4 regions of the Micromonospora sp. NPDC051196 genome follow, and region 2 is predicted to be linked to each of the others. Evidence: riboswitches for the same ligand, from Rfam matches in the RefSeq annotation. Region 2 holds a riboswitch; each other region holds the start of a gene.
The links. Region 2 has a riboswitch for cyclic di-AMP ahead of AB0M35_RS23505 (hypothetical protein). Riboswitches for the same ligand answer to the same signal wherever they lie in the genome.

Region 1: another riboswitch for cyclic di-AMP. It lies ahead of AB0M35_RS20855 (hypothetical protein); the one in region 2 lies ahead of AB0M35_RS23505 (hypothetical protein).
Region 3: another riboswitch for cyclic di-AMP. It lies ahead of AB0M35_RS07155 (NlpC/P60 family protein); the one in region 2 lies ahead of AB0M35_RS23505 (hypothetical protein).
Region 4: another riboswitch for cyclic di-AMP. It lies ahead of AB0M35_RS12760 (C39 family peptidase); the one in region 2 lies ahead of AB0M35_RS23505 (hypothetical protein).

What each region holds. Positions count from the first base shown of each region.
Region 1 is NZ_JBFBAY010000011.1:24,484-28,686, forward strand. It holds gene AB0M35_RS20845 (5'/3'-nucleotidase SurE) at 1-273, opposite strand, end outside; gene AB0M35_RS20850 (PfkB family carbohydrate kinase) at 270-1,250, opposite strand; gene AB0M35_RS20855 (hypothetical protein) at 1,478-2,554, opposite strand; cyclic di-AMP (ydaO/yuaA leader) riboswitch at 2,559-2,692, opposite strand; gene AB0M35_RS20860 (cation diffusion facilitator family transporter) at 2,847-3,749, opposite strand; gene AB0M35_RS20865 (UvrD-helicase domain-containing protein) at 3,802-4,203, opposite strand, start outside.
Region 2 is NZ_JBFBAY010000014.1:37,696-41,898, reverse strand. It holds gene AB0M35_RS23510 (carbonic anhydrase) at 1-509, shown strand, start outside; gene AB0M35_RS23505 (hypothetical protein) at 621-1,634, opposite strand; cyclic di-AMP (ydaO/yuaA leader) riboswitch at 1,638-1,769, opposite strand; gene AB0M35_RS23500 (YibE/F family protein) at 1,936-3,297, opposite strand; gene AB0M35_RS23495 (metal-sensitive transcriptional regulator) at 3,630-3,926, opposite strand; gene AB0M35_RS23490 (cation transporter) at 4,043-4,203, shown strand, end outside.
Region 3 is NZ_JBFBAY010000002.1:286,642-290,844, forward strand. It holds gene AB0M35_RS07145 (pyridoxamine 5'-phosphate oxidase family protein) at 1-419, opposite strand, end outside; gene dcd (dCTP deaminase) at 495-1,073, shown strand; gene AB0M35_RS07155 (NlpC/P60 family protein) at 1,098-2,084, opposite strand; cyclic di-AMP (ydaO/yuaA leader) riboswitch at 2,151-2,284, opposite strand; gene AB0M35_RS07160 (NlpC/P60 family protein) at 2,458-3,456, opposite strand; gene AB0M35_RS07165 ((Fe-S)-binding protein) at 3,722-4,203, opposite strand, start outside.
Region 4 is NZ_JBFBAY010000005.1:96,822-101,024, reverse strand. It holds gene AB0M35_RS12775 (CDP-glycerol glycerophosphotransferase family protein) at 1-520, shown strand, start outside; gene AB0M35_RS12770 (hypothetical protein) at 620-841, shown strand; gene AB0M35_RS12765 (alpha/beta hydrolase) at 852-1,595, opposite strand; gene AB0M35_RS12760 (C39 family peptidase) at 1,704-2,603, opposite strand; cyclic di-AMP (ydaO/yuaA leader) riboswitch at 2,830-2,971, opposite strand; gene AB0M35_RS12755 (hypothetical protein) at 3,292-4,044, opposite strand.

The DNA of each region.
Region 1 (4,203 bases), on a different contig from region 2:
GAACGCGCCGTGCACGGCGATGAGTGCGATGAAGCCGGGAGACCCGCCGACCGCGAACGCGGGCGTCCCGTCCAGTTCCGGCAGCGGGTGCTCGTGGACCACTACCCGACCGTCCTGCTCTATCGCGCTCATCGCGGCGCTGGTGCCGCTGGCCTCCTCCAACGGTGCGGCCACCACCACGTCCATACCCCGTTCGACGGCGGCCCGGGCCAGCGCGTGGATGCCGGGGGCACCGATCCCGTCGTCGTTGGTGATCACTACCCGCAGTGTCATCGGCCGCCCGCCCGGTGGGCCAGTTCGTCGGGGGTCGTGCGGTACTGCGGCCGGTTGCTCGCCGGCTCCAACTGCACCCGGTCGACCAGACCGGTGATCGAGTCGAGCCGTCCGGTGCCCAGCCCGTGACGGGTGACGTTCAGCGCGCCGGCCGCCGCGCCGGTGCGGATCGCCGTGCGCACGTCGCCGCCCTGGGCCACCACGGCGGCCACCCCGGCGGTCATCGAGTCGCCCGCTCCGCGCGGGTCGGCCGCTTCCAGCCGGGGCATCCGTACCTCGAACACCTCGCCGTCGACCAGGGCCAGCGCCGGTTTCTCGGCCCGGCTGACCACCACGTTCTCCGCGCCGGCGGTGTGCAGGTCGTAGATGGCGCGGGTGAGCTGCTCCTCCTCGTCGCCGGCGGCCCGACCGTCCGCGATCAGCTCCTCGTGGCTGACCTTGAGGAAGAACACGCCGCTGTCCAGGACGGCCGTCAGGTGTTCGCCGCTGAGGTCGACCACCACCTGGCTGCCGTTGGCGCGCAGGTCGGCGGCGAAGCGGCGGTACAGGTCGGCGGGCACCAGTGACGGGTCGTTCGGGCCGCTCAGCACGCACACCGCCGCGCGCAGCCCTTCGCTGAGCGAGAGGTTGTACAACTCGTCCAGCTCGTGCCGGCTCAGCGGCTGACCGGGCACGTCGACGACCTCCCGCCGGGTGCCTTCCCGGCGGTCGTGCACGTACCCGCCGCTGCCGCCGGAGTCGCGGGCCACGATCTTGAGGTCCACTCCCTCGCTGACCAGCAGCGGCTCCAGGACCTGCCCGACCTCGCCACCGAGCGCGGTGCAGAGCACCACGTCGACGCCGAGCGACAGCACCATCCGGGCCTGCCAGACGCCCTGCCCGCCCGGGTGCAGGTGCAACTCCGGTGCGTCGCTGGGCTGGTCGACGGTGACGGTCAGCAACGGCGTGGGCGCGAAGACCATGACGTGCCCGCTCACCGGAGCCACCCGCAGGTGCCGGATCGGGTGAGCCGTTCGATGCCCTGGCTCATGCTTGTTCCTCCCCCTCGTGGCGAAATGTCCGCTTCCGTCTATGACGGTAACCAAGGTGGCGGATTCGCGCGCGTCGACGGGTGAGCGAACTGACTTCCTTCGGCGCCGGGGGCACGAGCAACGACGCCGGGCGGGCCACCCGAAGGTGCCCACCCGGCGTCGTCGATGAGCGGTCAGTACACCGACAGATGGACGTGGTTGGTGTGGTCGCTGGACGGATCGCCGCGACCGCCGCTGTAGGACTTCCAGCCGCTGCTGGGCAGCCAGATCTGCTTGTACCAGATCACGTAGAGCACGGCGAGCCGGTCGGCGTTGTTGACGAAGTACGCCGCCAGGTTGTTGCCGTACGTCCGGTCACCGCCCGTGGCGACCCCACCGAAGCCGTTCTTCTGTGCCGCGAAGTCGCAGGCGCGGCCCTTGGGGTGTTCGCCGGAGCCGCCCGAGCGGTAGCAGGAGACGTACCTGGTGAAGCCGGCCGCCTTGGCCTGCTTGAGCGCGTGCAGCGTACGCGGGGTGATGCAGCCGTTGGCCGGGGTCGGGTCGTTGACGCTGCACGACTCGGCCGGCCACGAGCCGTCCGAGTTGCGGGGCGCGGGCTTGGCCGTCGGGCTGGAACCGCCGCTACGGGTCGGGGCGCGGTTGGCGCGTTCGGCAGCCTGGGCCCGCTCGTTGGCCACGGTCACCGCCCGCTCGGCCTGCTCCTTGCGCTTGGCCATCACCGCCACCTGCTTGCGCTGCTCCTGGACCTCCACGTCCAGGGCCTGCTTGGTCCTGCGGACCTCGTCACGGGTGGCCCGCAGCTCACCGAGGGCGCGCTCCTCGTTGGCGGCCACCGCGTCCAGCGCCGCCGCCCGGTCCATGAAGCCGGCCGGTGAGCTGCTGTTGAGCAGCGCCGACGCGGCGCCGAGCCGCCCGGTGCGGTACGCCTGCGCGGCGATCTCGGCGACCTTGGTGCCGCGCTCGGCGAGCTGGCTTTCGGTGGCGGTGAGCTGTCCGGCCAGTTGCTTCTGCCGGGTGACCGAACGGTCCAGCGCGACCTTGGCGTCGAGGTAACCCTTGCTGGCCGCTTCCAACTGGGCGCGCAGCGCCGGGGTACCGCCCTCGTCGCCGACATCGCTGGGAGCTGCCGTACGTAACCCGTGCGCCGCGGCCGGGCCGGGAACGAGCGCGACACCCACTGCGAGGGCGAGCGCCGCGCAGATCAGGGCCGCCGTTCGGGCGGCCGGTCTCACGGTTGCCACTGCTGGCATGCACATGTCCTTCCGTCAGCCGCCGACCGGGTTAGCTGACGGGTTCGGGACGGAAGATCCCTACCGCGCGTGCGCGGATGCACCCCAGGAACATGGTTCCCCGGCTCGCCCTGACGGGCGATTAGGCGGCGGCCGCCGCCGGCACCGGAGAGTGCCGCCTGGCGGAGGCCGGGTCCGAGCCTACCGGGGCTGCTGTGACCTGTGCAGCCGGTGTGACTCCTGGTGTTCGCCTGGTGACCAGTGAATCAGACATAAGCTATCAATTCCGGCCTTTGGTCGAGCTCTGGTCTCATCACCACTCGACCGCACCGCAGACCCCCGGTTCGATCTGCAAGGTGGCGTGCTCGATGTGGAACTCCTCCCGCAGGGCCGCGCGGGCCGCTGCCAGCACCCCGCCCACATCGGCGCCGGGTGTCATGGTCAGGTGGGCCGAGGCGACGTCCATGCCGGAGGTGAGCGTCCACACGTGCAGGTCGTGGACGCCGGCAACGCCGGGCACCGAGGCCAGGCGGTCGTGCACGGCGGTCACCTGAAGGTGTTCCGGGGCCGCCTGCACCAGGATGCGCAGCGCCGCCCGGCCCAGACGCCAGGTCCGAGGCAGGATGAACAGGCCGATCGCGACCGCCACCAGCGGATCCGCCCACCACCAGTCGGTCAGCGCGATCAGCGTCGCCGCCCCGATCACGCCCAGTGAGCCGAGCAGGTCGCCCAGCACCTCCAGGTACGCCCCGCGCAGGTTGATGCTCTCCTGGGCGCCGGGACGCAACAGCGCGAACGCGACGACGTTGGCGAGCAGGCCGAGCACCGCCACGACCAGCACCGGGCCGGCCAGCACCTCGGGTGGATCGCCGAATCGCCGGACCGCCTCGACCAGCACGTACACCGCGACACCGGAGAGCAGGACGGCGTTGGCCAGCGCGGCCAGCACCTCCAGGCGGTAGAGCCCGAAGGTGCGCTGTGGGTCGCTGCGGGCCCGGCGGGTCGCCGCGACGGCCGCGAGGGCCATCCCGATGCCCAGCACGTCGGTGAACATGTGCCCGGCGTCGGAGAGCAGAGCCAACGAGCCGGTGCGGAGCGCTGTCACCGCCTCGACCACCATCAGGACGCTGAGCAGTACGAACGCCGCCTGGAGTCGGCCGAAATGGCGGTGTGCGGCGTGTGACACCGCAGCCTGATGGTCATGACCCGCGCCCACGCAGTCACCATCCGCCGTCCGGCCGGTCGGAGTCAGAACTATGCCAACATCGCTATGTTTTCGTGGGCGGCTCGTCGGCCACGTCGACCGTGGTCAGCCGTTGCGTGGCCCGGGACAACGCGACGTAGAGCGTACGCACGCCGGAGTCGGGCACGGCGCGGATCTCACTCGGCGCGACAAGCACCACCCCGTCGTACTCCATGCCCTTGGCCTCCAGGCTGGTCACCACCTGAAGACGTTCGCCACCGAGGCCGCCGAGCCAGCCCGACACCTCGTCCCGTCGGGGCACCGGAGTGATCACCCCGACGGTGCCCTCGACCTCGCCGAGCAGGGTGTTCGCGGCCGACACCACGCTCGCTGCCAGTTCGGCGGCCGGCACCACCAGCCGAATCGGGTCGACTCCGGTGGAGCGGACGGCTGTGGGCAGCGGAAGGTCCGGGTACACCCGGCGGAT
Region 2 (4,203 bases):
CGTTCGCGGTCATCGTGGGCTGCTCCGACTCCCGGCTGGCTGCCGAGATCATCTTTGACCGCGGGTTGGGTGACCTCTTCGTGGTCCGTACCGCCGGGCACACCGTCGGCCCCGAGGTGCTGGGCAGCGTCGAGTACGCGGTGTCGGTGCTGCGTACGCCGTTGGTCGTGGTGCTCGGGCACGACTCGTGCGGTGCCGTGCAGGCGGCCCGTGCGGCGCTGGCCACCGGCGCCACCCCCGCGGGGCACCTGGGCGCGGTGGTGGACGCCGTGGTGCCCAGCCTGCGCCGGGCACAGGCCGCCGGGGTGGCGGAGTTGAACCAGATCGTCGACATCCATATCGCGCAGACCGTGACGTCGATGTTGAACTCGTCCACGACGCTGGCCGCCGAGGTCTCCGCCGGGCGCTGCGCGGTGGTCGGCATGTCGTACCGGCTGGCCGCCGGCGAGGTGCGGGCGGTGGCCGCGGAACCGGCCGACCTGGTCGCCACGGTCGCGCCCGCCGCCTGACGCCCGCCGCCTGACTCCGACCATCCGGCCGCGAACGGCACGAGCCGACGCAACGGTCGAGGGCCGCCCCACCAGTGGCGGGACGGCCCTCGAAGCGATACCGGAGACGGTCTAGAGCATCGAGACGTGTACGTGGTCCGTATGGTTCGACGGGCCGCTGTAGGAACTCCAGCCGGTCGCCGGGAACCAGATCTGCCGGTTCCAGATCACGTAGTAGATGCCCAACCGGTCGGCGTTGCGGACCAGGAACGCGGCCAGGTTGTTGCCGTAGATCCGAGTGTCGTTGTTGTACCAGGGTCGGAAGCCGCTGTTCTGCAACGACCAGTCACACGCCCGGCCCTTGGGGTGCTCCCACTTGTCACCGGGTCGGTAGCAGCCGACGAACCGGTTGAAGCCCGCCCGCTTGACCTCCTTGTACATGTGCAGGGTGCGCGGTGTGATGCAGCCCGACGTGGTCGGGTCGTCCTGGTTGCACGACTCGGACTTCCAGCCGCCGTCGGAAGCCCGGTTGGGGCCGGGCCGGGCGACCGGGGAGGTGGCAGAAACCAGGCCGCCGGTGAGACCGACGCCACCGACCAGCCGGAGCGACTTCTCCGCGTCGCTCTTCTTCCGGGCCATGTCGTTGGTCAGCTTCTGCTGCTCGCGTACCTCGGCGTCGAGGGCCAGCTTGGCCGTCTCCGCGCGGCGCTTCACCGCGTTGACCTCGCCCAGCTTCTTGCCGTTGACCAGGTTCAACTCGTCCAGCGCGGAGGCGCGGTGGATGAACGAGTCGGGGGCGTTGCTCTGCAACAGCATCGCGATCGCGCCCACCCGACCGGTCCGGTACGACTGGGTGGCGATCTCGGCGACCTGTGGGGCGAGCGCGTCCAGGTCGGCCTCGGCCCGGCGGACCTCGACGGCGAGCTTGAGCTGCTTCTTCTTGGACTTCTCCAGCTTCGACTTGGCCTTGGTGTAGTCCCGGTTCGTCGCCTCGATCAGCTCGTTGAGCATCGGCGGATCGTCGTCATGGCCCGCTGGCTTCGGGGCGTTGGGCGCAGCCGTCGCCGGCAGGGGGCCGGCGAAGACGGCGAACGCGGCGAACACGGCCACCACGGGTGTCAACCAGCGGCGTAGGGGTGCCGTCACTGTCTTCCCTTCCATCGACCGCCGACCGGGTTAGCTGACGGGTTCGGGACGGAAGTGGCCCCTACCGCTTTCGCGGATTCACCCCACGTACCTGGGTTCCCGGCTCGCCTGGTGGCGATTGGGCGGTGGCACCGCAGGCGCCGGTGCGCGCCTTCGGCGGTGACCGGCAGTGAGGTTACCCGACAGTCCGTCTGGGCCTCTACGCGCCGAACCCGGCGAGATGTGTCATTTCGTAATCGCGTTGAGTGACGAGTGACACGCATATCGACCGTCGGGGTCGATGTGCTCACGTTGAGGAGTGTCACCATGGGGTGTCGGTGCTCCTGTCCGGTTCGGGCCACTCCGAACGGGTGGCGGGGGGCGTGTTACGGGTGCGCGGTGTGCTGAGGGCCTGGAGCGCCTCCGACCGGTCCGTAGCCGGTCGTGGGAGGGCGGCGGCCACGTCGTCGGTCGCTTCGTGCGCGGCGCTCGCCCCGGTGCGCTGCCGTCCGGCGGTGGTCACCATCGTCGCCAGAGCGGTGGTCAGCGGTACGGCGGCGATCAGCCCGAGGGTGGCCACCACGCTGCGGACGATTTCCTGGGCGAGGAATTCGCTGGTCACGATCTGACCCAGCGCGCGGGAGTCGGCGGTGAGCAGGAGCAGCAGGGGCAGCGACGCGCCGGCGTACGCCAGGACGATGGTGTTCACCACCGAGGCGATGTGTGCCCGTCCCACCCGGGTCGCCGAGCGGTACAACTCGCGGCGGGACAGGTTCGGGTTGGCGTGGGCCAACTCGGTGACCGCCGCGGCCTGGGTCACCGTGACGTCGTCGAGGACGCCCAGTGATCCGATGATGATGCCGGCCAGCAGCAGACCGTGCAGGTCGACGTCGGCCCGGAACATCGACAGGGTGGTGGCGTCCTCGCTGCCGAAACCCGTCAGGTGAGTCGCGTTGGTCGCGGCCAGGCCGAGCAGCCCGGTGAGCACCAGGGCGCCGAGGGTGCCGAGTACGGCGACCGAGGTCTGCGCGGACACCCCGTGCGTCAGGTACAGCACCACGAACATGATCAACGCGGCGCCGACGATGGCGACCACCAACGGCGGCTGGCCGGCGCTGATGCCCGGCAGCACGAAGGTGAGCAGGATGGCGAAACTGGCCGCCAAGCCGGCCAGGGCAGCCAGCCCGCGCAGCCGCCCGAAGGCCACGATGGCGGCGGCGAAGAGCACCCCCAGCCAGATCAGTGGCATGCCACGCTGGTGCTCGGCGATGTTGTAGGTGCTGATCGAGGGATCCTCCGGATCGATCAGCGAGACCAGGATGACGTCGTCGTCGACGCTGACCGAAGGTGCGCCCGGCCCGGCCGGAATGGGCGTGTCGACGTCCTGGCCGGCGTCCGGGCCGTCCTGTATCCGTACCGTGACGGTGCCGCACGGTCCACCGGCCGTCGTCGGGGTGCCCTCGGGAACCGCAGGGTTGGGCGGGCAGGGTTCGGTGACCACCCGGGTGACCGTGCCGTGGTATCGGGGCAGGTCGTCGCCGGCCTCCGGGCGAGGGGCGTCGCGAGGCCAGAGCACCAGGGCGGCGACCAACGTGACGAGGAAGAGGGGGACCACCGTCACGATGAGGATCCGCCGCACCCCGGGCGGGGTGGGCGGAGCGGCACGGCTGTGATCGGCGCCCATTCAATAGTCTCCCAACGATTCCAGGGCGGAGTACGTGTCGGCGGGCGAGTCGGTTCAGCCCGGTCGTACGACTGTCGCGGTGGGCGGCCGAGGCGGCCGGAACGTGGCGGACCCGCTGCGTACGGTGAGTGTCGGGCCGGCCCTCGCCGGGCGCCGGGAAGCGGCGGCGGTGGAGGTGCGCGTCCGGCGGCGGGCGCGGGCCGGGAGGCGCGGATGTCGGCAGGCCATCGTGTGCGAATGGTAGCCAGCCCGGGATCGGATCGCAGGGCGCGCGGGTGTGTCGGCGGTTCGCGGCCCGGCCGTGGGCGACGGGGTGTGCCGGGAAAGCGGGCTCAGCCGCGCTTCATGAGGCGGCCGACGGCGGCCATCATCTCGGTGGCCATCTCGTCGGCGCGGCCCTCGGCGGCACCGGTGTGCATGCAGTGCCGGGCGTGCCCGTCGAGCAGCCCGAGGGCGACCTTGTCGAGTGCGGCCTGGATGGCGGAGATCTGGGTGAGCACGTCGATGCAGTAGCGATCGTCGTCGACCATCTTCTCGACGCCGCGCACCTGGCCCTCGACGCGGCGCAGCCGGGCGAGCAGTTGGTCCTTGCTGGCGGTGTAGCCACGGATCGGCGCGGGAGTGGTCATGGGCACGAGAATAGCCTACCCCCAGGGGGTATGGTACGGTCGTCGTTGTGATACCCCCCATGGGTATGCGGAGGCGTCGGCCGCCCCTCGGTCGGGCCACGGAGAAGGAGAGCTTCATGGTCACCACGACGTACCAGGTGAAGGGCATGACCTGCGGGCACTGCGTCAGCGCGGTCAGCGCCGAGGTCGGTGCGCTGCCCGGTGTCACCGATGTGGCGGTCGACCTGGCCGCCGGTCAGGTCAACGTCACCAGTGAGCAGCCGCTCGACGAGAACGC
Region 3 (4,203 bases), on a different contig from region 2:
ACGTCGGAGTTGGCGTGCCCGCGGCGGCTGAGCATCGCCACCTCGATCGTGAACTCGAACAACCGCCAGTCGACGTGCGGCGCGGCGCGGGCGGCAAGCGCCAGGCGTGCCACGGTGGCGTCGTCGGTGACCGGCCAGGCCCGACCGGCGACGTAGGCCTCGTCGTCGCGCTCCTCGGGCGGGAAGGAGTGCAGTGCGTAGCGCCCGTCGCGTTCCAGGTCGCGCCGCTTCGGTGAGTCGATCAAGAAGCAGTAGAGACCGTCGTCGGTGATCACCGGGGAGACCGGGTGCACCCGGGGCCCGCCGTCGGCGCGGACCGTGGCCAGGTAGCCGAAGCCCGGGCCGTACTGCTGCATGAGAAGGCGGATCGCGTCGGCGAGTCGAGGCTCGTCAGCGGCGAAATCGGACCAGGAAGCCATGCCGACATCTTATCGAACATACGTTCTAGCCAGGTAGCGCGACACGCAGGTCAGCCATATCGGTATGGTGTGGCGATGCTGCTCTCCGACCGCGACCTGGTCTCCGAGATCAAGGCGGGCACCCTCGCGCTGGAGCCCTTCGAGCCCACGCTGGTGCAGCCGTCCAGCATCGACGTACGCCTGGACAAGTTGTTCCGGGTCTTCAACAACCACCTCTACACGCACATCGACCCGTCGACCCGGCAGGACGACCTGACCTCCCCGGTGGAGGTGCCCGACGGCGAGCCCTTCGTGCTGCACCCGGGTGAGTTCGTGCTCGCCTCCACACTGGAGGTCATCTCCCTCGGCGACCAGCTGGCCGGTCGACTCGAAGGCAAGTCGAGCCTGGGTCGACTCGGCCTGCTCACCCACTCCACCGCCGGCTTCATCGACCCCGGCTTCTCCGGGCACGTCACGCTGGAGCTGTCCAACGTGGCGAATCTGCCGATCACCCTCTGGCCCGGCATGAAGATCGGTCAGCTCTGCATCTTCCGGCTCTCCTCGCCCGCCGAGCACCCGTACGGATCGGCCGTCTACGGCTCCCGCTACCAGGGCCAGCGCGGCCCGACGCCGAGCCGGGCCTGGCAGAACTGGCGCACCTGGCCGACTCGCTGACCGCAGCTCAGCCAGGATCACACCTCAGCCAGGCCGGCCGAAGCTGTGGATGGGGCTGCTGTCCATCTGTTTCAACTTCACCGGCTGGCCTGCGCGAGAGGCGTGCACCACCCAGCCGCCGCCCACGTACATGCCCACGTGGTGCAGATCGCGGTAGTAGAAGACCAGGTCACCCGGGCGCAGGTCGCTCCGGCCCACCGACACGGTCACCTGACGCTGCCGGACGGCGTTGTGCGGCAATGCCACCCCGGCCCGCGCCCATGCGGCCAGCATCAGACCCGAGCAGTCGTACGCGTTCGGCCCCTCGGCCCCCCACGAGTACGGTTTGCCGATCTGGGCGCAGGCGAACTTCACCGCTACTCCAGCGGGCCCGCCCGGATAGCTCGCCGGACAGGGCGCTGGGCGTAGCGGGCCGCCGCCTCCGTTGCCGTACGCCCGCAGGCGCAGCCGCTGCAACCGGTCGATTTCGGCGTCGATCTGCCGCCGCTTCCCCGCAAGATCGGTCTCCGTGCGGGTCAACACGCCGATGGTGCGGTCCAGCCCGGCCTTGGCGGCGGTGAGTTCGTCGCGCAGTTCGCTCGCCTGTCGTACGTCCTGTTGCTGGTAGTGGGCGTAGCGGTCGAGCAGTCCGATCTGCTCCACGACTTCGCCCGGCGACCGGCTGCCCAACAGGGCGTTGACGGCGCCGACCGTGCCGCCCTTGTACGCCCGCGCCGCCAGCGCACCCACCCGGGTCATCGCGACGTCGACCTGCTGCTGAAGTGGCACGATCCGGGCGGCCAGGGCGTCGGCCTCCCGACGCTTGCCGGCGAGGTCCTGCCGGGTGGCGTTGTGTCGTTCGATCAGTGGTTCGAGCCGGTTCCAGTCCGCGTCGATCTGGCGCTCGATGGCGTCGACCGACGGCTCGGCGTGAGCCGCCGTCGCGCCGCCGGTCACCATGACGGCGGTCGCGGACAGGGCGGCGAGTGCGGTGGTGCAGCGGTACCAGCGGGATCGCGGCGCAGCCGTCATCGGGCCGGGCGTCGCCGGCCGTGGTGACGGTAGCCGCGGGGCATGGTGTGCCACCGGGCTCCGTACTCCTTCTTCCCAGACCGCCTACCGGGTTAGCTGACGGGTTCGGGCGGGAAGGGGGCGCCCTACCGCGGTGATCGCGGATTCACCCCGGGTACCTGGGTCCCCGGCTCGTGCAAGCGACTCGGCGGTGTCGGACCGTTACCGCCCCTGGTGGGCAGAGCTGCCATCGGGCCGACGATTGCCCAGCGTAGGGACGACCCCTGTCGATACGCAACACATCCACGCCATCACTCTCGGTGCTCAATTCCGACAACGAACACGGCCCCCGGTCGCTTGACCGGGGGCCGTGGTGATGTTCCTGTGCGAGGGCTCAGCCGGGTCGGCGGAAGCCGGCGATCGGCATGGTGGTGATCGGGGAGACGTTGACCGGCTTGCCCGCTCTGGGTGCGTGGACCATCTGGTTGTTGCCCAGATAGAGGCCGACGTGACTCAGGTCACTGCGGAAGAAGACCAGATCGCCGGGGCGGGCGTCGGAGCGGGAGATCGCCTTGCCCTCGTTCCACTGCGCCCCGGTGAAGTGCGTCAGGTAGATGCCGGCGGCCTTGTACGCGTACTGGGTCAGCCCGGAGCAGTCGAACGAGTTCGGGCCGGTGGCCCCCCAGACGTACGGCTTGCCGACCTGGGCGCAGGCGACCCTGATGGCCGTCCGGGCCGCCTCGCTGACCACCCCGTTGATGGTCGGGCAGTTGGTGGTCTTCACCGTGGTCACCGGCAGCGACCGCTCAAGTTCCTTGATCTTGGCGTCGATCTGCTTCTTCTTCGCCGCCAGCTGCTTTTCCTTGGTTTCCTGGTCGGCGATCAGCGCGTCGAGCTTGGCCTTCTGGTCGTCGTACTTCTTGCGGACCTTCATCACGCTCTCGAGCTGCTGGCGCTCGTACGACGCCAACCGCTCCAGGAAGGCCATCTGCTCGCCGAGCGTGTCCGGCTTCGCGTTCAGCAGCACCGCGCCGAGTTCCTGCGACGGCCCGTTGACGTAGTACCGGGAGGCGAGGTCGGCGACCCGGTTCATCGCCAGCTCGGCCTCCAGGGCCAGCGGCTGGATCTTCTTCTGCAGATCGCCCGACTTCTTCCGGTTGACCTTCAGCTGCGAACGCACCTTGTTGTACTGCTCGATCGTGGGCTCAAGCTGCTGCCACTGCTTGTCGATCTGGCGCTCGATCTCCTCCACCGAAGGCTCGGCGTACGCGGGGGCGGAGAGCAGGCCAGCGCCGACCGCGGCGGCGGCCACCAGGACGACCAGACGGTGAGCGGCTCTCCGCAGGCCACCTGGACGGCTGGACCGTCCGGGCAGATGACGATGGAGGGGCATGGTTGCCACCGGCAGCGACTCCTTTGCAACCGACCACCGGGCGTCCCGCGAGCGGTTGGGTGCGGGACAGACGACCTACGGCGGTCGGTGCCTCACATTAGGGAAGGAGCGGTGCGGAATCAAGGCGACCAACGGTCGATTCACGTTTGCGCGACCGGTCGCACACAAAGGGTGTCGATCATTTCGTTATAGTCACGCACGTCAATTTGAATACGATGGTGCGGCGGGCCACGCCGGCCCGCCGTCCTCGTACCGTAAAGCCTGGTCAGCTGCTGGTGACCGGCTCGCTCTCCGCGGCGCCACGGCCCTGCTCGGGCCGGACCGACCGCAGTAGGACGCTCGCCACATCGACCACTTCGACCTGCTCGCCGGCGCCCTTGCCGTTCACCCCGTCGGTGAGCATCGTCGAGCAGAACGGACAGCCGACCGCGATGGTCCGGGCCCCGGTGGACATGGCCTCCTCGACCCGGTCCACGTTGATCCGCTTGCCGATCCGCTCTTCCATCCACATCCGGGCACCACCGGCACCGCAGCAGAAGGACCGCTCACTGTTACGCGGCATCTCGGTGATCTCGCCGTCGCCCAAGGCACTTCCAAGCACCTCACGTGGCGGAGTGAAGACCCGGTTGTGTCGCCCGAGGTAACACGGGTCGTGGTAGGTGACTCCACCGTCGACCGGCTGCACCGGGGTGAGCTTGCCCGTGGCGACCAGGTGCGCCAGCAACTGGGTGTGGTGTACCACCTCGA
Region 4 (4,203 bases), on a different contig from region 2:
CGTGCGGCCCCACCCGTACACCGCCCACAATCCGACGTCGGCCCGCCAGTTGGGGCGGCTGCACGACCTGCTCGCTGCCGACCGGGCGCGTACCGGCCGCCAGCACCTGTTCGGTGCCGCCGCGAGCGGGCTGACCCTGGCCGAGTCGGTGAACCGCGCGGACGCCCTGATCTCCGACGTGTCCGGGGTGGTGTCCGACTGGCTGCACTCGGGCAAGCCGTACGCGGTCACCGACACCGGCGTCGACGGTGACCGGTTCCTCGAACGGTTCCCACTGGCCGCCTCCGGCTACGTGCTGCGCCGGGACCTGGCCGACCTGGACGACGTGCTGACCCGGTTGCTCGACACCGACCCGCTGGCCGAGGCCCGCTGGGCGACCCGACGCCGATACCTGGGCGACTTCCCGGCCGAGGCGTACGCCGAGGCGTTCCTGACGGCCGCCCGACGCGAGCTGGATCCCTCCTGGGCCGCCCCGGCCCCCCGGGCCGCCAGCGCCGCGCCGTTGTCCCGCGCCATCTGAGCGACACCGCCGCCCGACACTCCCCCGGCGGCGGTCGGCTCATGGACACAGTGGACTCTGCCCGACAGTCGCTCGCGGCGCTGTGCTCCAATGAGGGTCATGATTCTCCAGCGCGTCGTCGCCGTCGTTCTGCTGCTGTACTGCTTCGTGGGGATGGTCCTCTCGCGTGTCTACCCGTTCATGGACGACTGGTCCGAATTGGCGGAGACGGCGATCGCGATCAGCAGCGGAGTGGCGGGAGTGCTCGGGGTGTGGCTGTGGTTACGCAAGTCCCCCGACCATGCCTCCCCCGAGCAGGCCGGCGACGGCGAACGCCCCTGACCGCGACCGGTCAGCGTACGGCGTCGAGGAGGGCCAGCACGGCTGCCGGATTCTCGACGTGGGCGTTGTGGCCGAGCCCGGGCAGTGTCACCACTGGGACCCCGTACTCCTTGAGCTGCGCGTCGGAGACCATCGGGTCGTGCTCGCCACGGGCCAGCAGGACCGGCGCGTCGATCGTGGCCAGCAGGGCGGTCAGGTCGGGCTCGCCGACGCCGAAGGCGGCCTGGTCCATCGCCAGCCGCCACCGGCGGTCCACCTGCCGCAGCCCGGCCGCCACGGCGGGATGGTCGGGGGTGAGCAGATCGGCCAGGCCGGCGACACGCAGGTACCGTCGCGCCGCCTCGTCACGGCTGTCGAACCAGGTGACCGGGCGGGCCGCGAGATCACCGGCGCGGGCCAGTTCCGCCGGGGACCAGACCGCCTTGATGCCGAGCCCGACCACCGCTTCGACCGTGACCGCCCGACTCGCGGCGGCCAACGCCAGGCCGACCACTCCGCCGAGCGAGTGGCCCAGCACGGTCACCCGCTCGCCGGGGTTCAGGCTCGGGGCGACCTGATCGGCGAACGCGGCGAACGAGTACTCCGACAGTGGGGGCGCTGCGCCGTGACCGGCCAGATCGGGGGCCAACCAGCACCCCGGCCACCGCTCGCGCAGCAGTGAGGCCCAGGGCAGCCACACGTCGCCGGTGGCACCCATTCCGTGCAGCAACAACAGCACCGGCGGGCCGGCCCGCTCACCCGACTCCGTGATCATGTCGGGCAGTCTGCCACCGCCGGCACCGGCTCGGCGAGAGCCGCGACCGGGACACGACACCGGGCGCCGGTCCCGACGGGGCCGGCGCCCGGTGTCGTGCGGCAGGAATCAGGAGGAGTAGCCGCGGGTGGCAGCCCAGTTGGCCAGATCGATGGTGCTCATCCAGTACGAGTAGTACGACGCGTCGGCCGAGTCGGCGATCTTCACCATCCGGCCCTCGTCCTCGTAGCCGACCACGGCGACGTAGTGGCCGCCGGGGAAGGAGTGCCAGCCTCCGGCGGTGTCCGTGGCGCTGCCGGCGACGTTCACCACGACACCGCGCCCGGCGGAGACCGCCGCCACGACGTCGGACTGAAGCTGGTCCATCTGGGCCGGGGTCGCCGAGCCGCCCGGAATCATCGTGGTCCGGTACGGGCTGCCCTTGACCACGGCGTTGAGGACGCGGGTGGTGTCCTGAGCCGAGTTGGTGCCGGCGTAGGTGGTGCCGAGCTGGGCGGCCAGGGTGTCCTGGTCGCGGTCGATGCCCGCGGCGCTGAGCGCGTTGCGTACCGCTGCCGGGCCGCAGTAGTAGCCGTTGATCTGGGCCTGGTAGTCGTACTTCAGCACCTTCTCGGCAGGCGGCTTCGGCGCGGCCTTCTCGACGGCCAAGTCCGGATCCGTCGCAGCGGCCTCCGGCGACGGCGAGGCGGCGGCGCGACTCGGCGGCGCACTGCTCGGGGCGGCACTGCTCGGGGCCGCACTGCTCGGGGCCGCACTGCTCGACGCGGCACCGCTCGGCTCGGTGGCGACCCGGGCCAGGCTGCGGGAGGCCACGGAGTTGTCACGCAACTCGGCCACGGCGGTCGTGTTGTGCGCGTCGACCGGAGCGTCGTCGGTCCCGGCGACCAGGGCGCCGGTGCCGGTGGCCAGGACGAGCGCCGCCGCCGAGGCGGCGACGATCTGGTAGGGGCGTTCGGTGGCCAGCCGACGAAGCTGACGCTTGAGGGTGTGCTTCAAGGGATCCTCCACGGGCTGAGGGGTGCACGGCGCACCGGCTCCGACGGTCCGGTCGGCACACGCAGGCCGACGACCGTCCGAGTACGCGGACGTGCCGTTTCAGGAGATGCGCCCGGAATCGGGCGGCTGCGGTGGGCCTGGGTCAGCGCGCGAACAACGAAGCGGCGAGCGCAGGCACCACGGTGCCGTGGAGGCTGGGGAATATCAGGGGGATCGAATTGTGCTGCACGAGGATGGGAACTCCTTCCGACACCGCCGACCGGGTTAGCTGACGGATTCGGGCGGGAAGATCGCCCTACCGCGGGCCGAGGCTCGCGGATTCACCCCAGTGGTGCAGTGGGTCCCCGGTTCGTGAGATCACGATTGAGCGGGTCGGCGCGGCGTCGCCACTTGCGATCGGTTACCGCACCGGACGGGCCGACACTACTGGGCGGTACGGCTCCTGCCAACCCCACCTTGACCTGCCTAAACATGATCCAGCGCAGTTATTTTCGGATATCAGCGAACTGTCGTCGCTCAATGGGACTCCGGGCCAGGAGAGCACCGTCGGGCGACAACCGGACCTCTCGCCGACAATGCCCAGGACATTGCGGCCAACATTCGACATCTGCGGTCCGGTGACCGATTCCCGCTCCGCTGTGACCGGGGTCACGAAATTGTCGACACACGCTACTCGGCAGATGCCGACCGACAACTGTTCTCAGCCCACCCTGGCCGGCCGCCAGCGCAGGACGGCGGCCGGCCGCCCGACGACGACCCGACGCGACGCCGGCAGGAGGTTCGGCCGCATCCGCTGCGCCGCAGCGTACGCCTCGGTGGACAGCGCACGGGCCGCGTCGACGGCCAGTTCGGCCGCCCGCCAGGCGTCGCGCTCCTGCTGCCGAGCCGTCTGGTAGGCCGCCTGCCGGCCGTCGCGTACCACCCGGGCCAGGAAGATCTCCTGCTCGGCGGGGTGGCGTCGGGGATCCCAACCGGCCCGGTGGGCCAGCGCGTCGGCGAGTTGCCGGGCCGACAGATCGCCGCGCCAGTACGCCGTCATCGCGGCGCGATGCAGCCAGCGTTCCCGGGCCGCGTACTCGGCGGGGGTTCGGGGCGTGTCGGGGCTGGGCAACCCGGTGGCGGCGGCGAGCCGTCGCGCGGCGGACTCCGCCTCGTCGTACGCGACCCAGGCACGGTCGAGCTCCACCTGGGCACGCTGCCACGCGGCGCGGCGGCGACCGGCGTTCTGCGCGGCGCCCGCCGCAGCCACGGCCACCTCGCCGGCATAGCGACGCAGGTCCGCCGCAGCGGCATCGCCGTCCAGGGTCTCCGGGGCACGGTCGGTCGACGGCACCGGCTCGGGCCGGGCGACCAGCGCGGTGAGCACGCCCAGCGCGAGCACCAGCAACACCGACCAGATGGCTGCGGCCCGGGGTACTTCAAGCAGGAACTGGTAGAGAACGGTCTTCTCCATGTCGGTACCTCAAAGGAAGACGATGCGGCGGCATTGGGTGTCACCGATCTCGGACCGCCGCCTGGGCGCGTCCGGATCGGCCGATGGTGAAGCGCAGGGTCCCATCCGCGTTGGGATCCCGATCGCAGCGGCCCGTCGCTGGCTTCCGGCCGGTTGGCG